Regions from separate parts of the Streptomyces sp. SID1328 genome, predicted to be linked through region 2. Evidence: predicted binding sites of a transcription regulator. Region 2 holds the regulator's gene; the other holds the start of a gene.
The links. The regulator HrcA, encoded in region 2, represses chaperone genes, less so after heat shock. The targets are predictions, from matches to a motif close to TTNGCACTCNGNNNNNCNGAGTGCNAA.

Region 1 (3,181 bases), on a different contig from region 2:
ACAAAATGACAAATTTCGGTCCAGTCCCCGCTCCCTGACCGTGCGTTGCTCCGTCGCCGTGCTGGCCGCGGCCGCCGTGCTCACCGGATGCTCGGAGCCCGGCTCCTCCGGCACCGCGCCGGCCGGGCAGGGTGGGCCCGCCAAGGCCCCCGACGCCGCCTCAGCCCGCCTCGCGGAGCAGCGGCGCATGGTGGCCGCGGCCCGCAAGTGGCGGCTCGACCAGGTGCCGCTCACGGCCCCGGCCCCGCCGAAGATCAAGCCGAGGATCACCGCGCGCGCGGGCTTCGAGGTGGACCACCAGGAGGACGAGAACCTCCCCCCGGTCTTCACCACCGTCCCCACCGACAAGAAGATCGTCTTCCTCACCATCGACGACGGCGCCGAGAAGGACCCCCGGTTCCTCTCGATGATGCGTGAGCTGAAGGTCCCGTACACCGCCTTCCTCAGCGACTACCTGGTGAAGGACGACTACGGCTACTTCCGCAAGAGCCAGGCGTACGGCAACACGCTCGACAACCACACCCTGACGCACCCGTATCTGCCCGGTCTCTCCTACGAGCAGCAGCGGCAGGAGATCTGCGGCATGCAGGACGTCATGGAGAAGCAGTACGGCAGGCGCCCCGAGGTGCTGCGCCCGCCCTACGGCGACTACAACCAGGACACCCTGCGTGCGGCCAAGTCCTGCGGCATCAAGTACGCGCCGATCTGGAACGAGGAGGTCTTCGTCGACCACTGGGAGTACCGCGAGGACGACAGGCGACTGCGCAAGGGTGACATCGTCCTCACCCACTTCCGGGGCCCCGACGAGTGGAACGGCACGATGGTCGACGACATGCGCCGCTTCCTCAACAAGGTCACCCGCGAGGGATACGCCGTGGCACGCCTGGAGGACTACCTGTGAGGCGCCGGGCGCGGCCGGCCCGCCGTGCGGCACGGGCCGTGGCGCTCGCCTCGGCGGCACTGCTGCTCACCGGGTGCGCCCAGTCGGTCGACCCCATCGAACGCCTCGGCAAGAAGGCCGCGCAGGGCGTTCGCCGCTCGGCCCCGGCGTCCGAACTCGTCTACCGCCACTGGGGCCTCACCGCGCCCCTGGCCGCCCCGCCCCGCCATGTGACCCGCCCCCTCACCATGCGCGCGGGGACCCGTGCGGTGGACCACGTGGCCACGGCCGACCGGGTCGTCTTCCTGACCTACGACCGGGGGGCCGTACGGGACCGGAGGCTGGCCGCCCTGGTCGGCGAACTCCGGCTGCCGGTCACGGTCTTCACCCGCGCCGGCGCCGTCGTCCGCTGGCGCGTCCGGACCACTCGGCACGGCCTCGTCTACACGCGCACCCCCGGACACCTGACCGCCGGCGACATCATCCGTCTGACCCCGGACCGCAGGGGCACCCTGGCCGAGCGCACGGTGCGAGTGCTGAAGGAGGCGCAGAGCAGGGGCCTGACGCCGGGAAAGCTGGAGGACTACCTCCAGGGCATCGTGGGGGCGCGCGTCCCGACAGCACGGTGGAGGTGACTCCAAGAGCCGACGTGCGCCGACGCGCCGCACGGCAATTGGCACTCCGCTTGACCGAGTGCTAACCGCGGTCATAGTCTCGGCACTGGCACTCGGCACACGAGAGTGCCAACAAAGCGACGGGCAGGTCCGGCACCCGCGACGACGGATCGACCTGGTCGCCACCTCAGACAGTCAACCCCGTGAATTCTCAGAAGGGGGAGGTCGGATCGTGACGACCGCCAGCTCCAAGGTTGCCATCAAGCCGCTCGAGGACCGCATCGTGGTCCAGCCGCTGGACGCCGAGCAGACCACGGCCTCTGGCCTGGTCATCCCGGACACCGCGAAGGAGAAGCCCCAGGAGGGCGCCGTCCTCGCCGTCGGTCCGGGCCGCTTCGAGAACGGCGAGCGCCTGCCGCTCGACGTCAAGGTCGGCGACATCGTGCTGTACAGCAAGTACGGCGGCACCGAGGTGAAGTACAACGGCGACGAGTACCTCGTCCTCTCGGCCCGCGACGTTCTCGCGATCATCGAGAAGTAGTTCACCCCGAAGCATCGGCTTCACCACTGCGCCCCTGGTTCCCGCGACCGTTAAGAAGCCGGGCGGCCGGGGGCGCAGGCACATCCACCCAGATTTTCCGAGAGGGCTCCCGCTGTCATGGCGAAGACACTGAAGTTCGACGAGGACGCCCGTCGCGCCCTTGAGCGCGGCGTCAACAAGCTGGCCGACACGGTGAAGGTGACGATCGGCCCCCGCGGCCGCAACGTCGTCATCGACAAGAAGTTCGGCGCGCCGACCATCACCAACGACGGTGTCACCATCGCCCGTGAGGTCGAGATCGAGGACCCGTTCGAGAACCTCGGCGCCCAGCTCGTGAAGGAGGTGGCGACCAAGACCAACGACATCGCGGGTGACGGCACCACCACCGCCACCGTGCTCGCCCAGGCCCTGGTCCGCGAGGGCCTGAAGAACGTCGCCGCCGGCGCGTCCCCCGCCGCCCTGAAGAAGGGCATCGACGCCGCCGTCAAGGCCATCTCCGAGGACCTGCTCGCCTCCGCGCGCCCGATCGACGAGAAGTCCGACATCGCCGCCGTCGCCGCGCTGTCCGCCCAGGACCAGCAGGTCGGCGAGCTGATCGCCGAGGCCATGGACAAGGTCGGCAAGGACGGTGTCATCACCGTCGAGGAGTCCAACACCTTCGGTCTGGAGCTGGACTTCACCGAGGGCATGGCCTTCGACAAGGGCTACCTGTCCCCGTACTTCGTCACCGACCAGGAGCGTATGGAGGCCGTCCTCGACGACCCGTACATCCTGATCAACCAGGGCAAGATCTCCTCGATCACCGAGCTGCTCCCGCTGCTCGAGAAGATCATCCAGACCAACGCCTCGAAGCCGCTGCTGATCATCGCCGAGGACGTCGAGGGCGAGGCCCTGTCGACCCTGGTGGTCAACAAGATCCGCGGCACCTTCAACGCCGTCGCGGTGAAGGCCCCCGGCTTCGGCGACCGCCGCAAGGCGATGCTGCAGGACATGGCCGTCCTCACCGGCGCCACCGTCATCTCCGAGGAGGTCGGCCTCAAGCTCGACCAGGCCGACCTGGACGTGCTCGGTACCGCCCGCCGCGTGACCGTCACCAAGGACGACACCACGATCGTCGACGGCGGCGGCAACTCCGCCGACGTGCAG
Region 2 (3,181 bases):
ACGGGGGGCGCGCTGGGCGCCCCCCGCCGTCAGCGTCCGTTGAACGCGTCCTTCAGCCGGGAGAACAGCCCCTGCTGACCTGGCTGGAACTGCCCGGTGGGCCGCTCCTCGCCGCGCAGCTTGGACAGCTCCCGCAGCACCCGCTCCTGCTCGGCGTCGAGCTTGGTCGGGGTGGTGACCTCGACGTGCACGATCAGGTCGCCCCGGCCGCCGCCGCGCAGATGCGTGACGCCCCGGTTGTGCAGCGGGATCGACTGGCCGGACTGGGTGCCGGGCCGGATGTCGACCTCCTCCATGCCGTCCAGCGTCTCCAGCGGCACCTTGGTGCCGAGGGCCGCGGCCGTCATGGGGATGGTGACCGTGCAGTGCAGGTCGTCGCCGCGCCGCTGGAAGGTGGAGTGCGGCAGCTCGTGGATCTCGACGTAGAGGTCGCCGGCGGGGCCGCCGCCGGGGCCGACCTCGCCCTCACCCGCGAGCTGGATGCGGGTGCCGTTGTCGACACCGGCGGGGATCTTCACGGTCAGGGTGCGCCGGGAGCGGACCCGGCCGTCACCCGCGCACTCGGGGCACGGGGTGGGGACCACGGTGCCGAAGCCCTGGCACTGCGGGCAGGGGCGGGAGGTCATGACCTGGCCCAGGAAGGACCGGGTGACCTGGGAGACCTCGCCGCGGCCGCGGCACATGTCACAGGTCTGCGCGGAGGTGCCGGGGGCCGCGCCCTCGCCGCTGCAGGTGTTGCAGACGACCGCGGTGTCGACCTGGATGTCCTTGGTCGTGCCGAAGGCCGCCTCGTCCAGCTCGACCTCGATCCGGATCATCGCGTCCTGGCCGCGCCGGGTGCGCGAGCGTGGGCCGCGCTGGGACGCCGTACCGAAGAACGCGTCCATGATGTCGGAGAAGTTACCGAAGCCGCCGGCCCCGAAGCCGCCCGCGCCACCGGCGCCGCCGGCCTGCGAGAGGGGGTCGCCGCCGAGGTCGTAGACCTGCTTCTTCTGCGGGTCCGACAGCACCTCGTAGGCGGCGTTGATCTCCTTGAACCGCTCCTGGGTCTTCGGATCGGGATTGACGTCCGGATGCAGCTCGCGCGCGAGCCTGCGGAACGCCTTCTTGATCTCATCCTGCGACGCGTCGCGGCGCACGCCGAGAACGGCGTAGTAATCCGTGGCCACTTACGACTCCGCCAGGATCTGTCCGACGTACCGTGCCACTGCGCGTACCGCTCCCATCGTTCCCGGATAGTCCATGCGGGTCGGTCCGACCACGCCGAGCTTGGCAACCGCCTCGCCGCCCGAACCGTAGCCGACCGACACGACGGACGTGGAGTTGAGTCCCTCGTGGGCGTTCTCGTGCCCGATACGCACGGTCACGCCCGGATCTTTGGCTTCGCCGAGGAGTTTGAGGAGCACGACCTGCTCCTCCAGGGCCTCCAGCACGGGCCGGATCACCAGGGGGAAGTCATGTCCGAAACGGGTGAGATTGGCGGTGCCGCCGATCATCAGCCGTTCCTCGTTCTCCTCGACCAGTGTCTCCAGCAGAGTGGAGAGCACTGTGGAGACCGTACCGCGATCCTCCGCCTCGAAAGCATCGGGGAGGTCCTCGACCAGTCGCGGTACGTCGCTGAACCGGCGCCCGGCCACCTTGCTGTTGAGCCGCGCGCGCAGATCCGCGAGCGGTGCCTCGCCGAACGGGGCGGGGCAGTCGACCATCCGCTGCTCGACCCGGCCGGTGTCGGTGATCAGCACGAGCATCACGCGGGCGGGCGCGAGTGAGAGCAGTTCCACATGCCGCACGGTGGACCGGGTCAGCGAGGGGTACTGCACCACGGCGACCTGCCGGGTGAGCTGCGCGAGCAGCCGGACGGTGCGGGCCACCACGTCGTCCAGGTCGACCGCGCCCTCCAGGAAGTTCTGGATCGCGCGCCGCTCGGGCGCCGTCATCGGCTTCACACCGGCGAGCTTGTCGACGAAGAGCCGGTAGCCCTTGTCGGTGGGGATGCGCCCGGCGCTGGTGTGCGGCTGGGCGATGAAGCCCTCCTCCTCCAGCGCGGCCATGTCGTTGCGCACGGTGGCCGGGGAGACGCCGAGGCTGTGCCGCTCGGTGAGGGCCTTGGAGCCGACGGGCTCCTCGGTGCCCACGTAGTCCTGCACGATGGCGCGCAGTACCTGCAGCCTGCGTTCGCTCAGCATGCGCACCTCCGTCACGTCGCCCCACGGCCCTTACGGTGTCCCGCCTGGCACTCTGCGCGTGCGAGTGCCAGACATCCCCGGCCAGTGTACGGCCGCGGGGTGCACACCGGGCAAGGTCGGTGCGGTCCGCCCGGCTTGTCCCCGGCTTGTCCCCGGATAGCGTGCGGGCATGACCGTGACTTGGGAAGACCTCGGATGGGAGCGCTTGGCGGAAGGGGTGGGCCGGTGCCGGCTGCCGGGCTGGGACTGCACGGTGGGGCTGGTCGTGGGCGCGGGCACGGCACTGGTGGTGGACGCGGGTTCGGGCCTCGCGGAGGGAGCCGCGCTGCGGGCGGCGGCACGGCGGCTGGCCGGGCGGGATGTGACCCATCTCGCGCTGACCCACCCCCACTTCGATCACGTCCTGGGCGCCCCCGCCTTCGCCGGGGCGGAGGCCTACGGCGCGGTCGGCCTCGACGTGGTGTTCCGCCACGAGCGGGAGGCGCTGCGGCGGGACGCGGTCGAGCACGGGGTCCCGGCCGGGGAGGCAGAGGCCGCCGTACGCGCCCTGGTGCCGCCCGCGCACGCCGTGTCCGGCGAGTGGACGCTCGACCTCGGCGGCGGCCAGCAGGTGCTGCTGGCCAACGTCGGGCCGGGGCACACCGCCCACGACCTCGCGGTGCTGGTGCCCGGCTCCCCCGAGGTCGTCTTCTGCGGCGATCTGGTGGAGGAGTCCGGCGAGCCGCAGGCGGGCCCGGACGCGGTGCCGTCCCGCTGGCCGGACGCGCTGGACCGGCTGCTGAACCTCGGCGGCGGGGACGCGCTGTACGTACCCGGTCACGGAGCGGCGGTCGACGCGGCCTTCGTACGACGCCAACGCGACGCCCTGGCAGCGCGTTTCGGCGTGTCCTGAGCACCGGCCCGCGACTTCTCTTATCGTCTGCTGAATGCGCCCACCCGTCTCCCGCCACCGCCCTTCCCACGAGGGCCCTTCGGGCCCGCACCACCGCTTCTAC

Region 1: a site for HrcA is predicted at 1,554-1,580, ahead of groES (co-chaperone GroES). Genes of this name have one in related genera too.

Annotation. Positions count from the first base shown of each region.
Region 1 covers NZ_WWKH01000384.1:1,591-4,771, forward strand. The annotation lists gene GT030_RS11295 (methyltransferase domain-containing protein) at 1-4, opposite strand, end outside; gene GT030_RS11300 (polysaccharide deacetylase family protein) at 1-901, shown strand, start outside; gene GT030_RS11305 (hypothetical protein) at 940-1,515, shown strand; gene groES (co-chaperone GroES) at 1,727-2,035, shown strand; gene groL (chaperonin GroEL) at 2,153-3,181, shown strand, end outside.
Region 2 covers NZ_WWKH01000957.1:224-3,404, reverse strand. The annotation lists gene dnaJ (molecular chaperone DnaJ) at 30-1,169, opposite strand; gene hrcA (heat-inducible transcriptional repressor HrcA) at 1,170-2,186, opposite strand; gene GT030_RS30775 (MBL fold metallo-hydrolase) at 2,356-3,078, shown strand; partial or broken gene GT030_RS30770 (DUF3097 family protein) at 3,113-3,181, shown strand, end outside.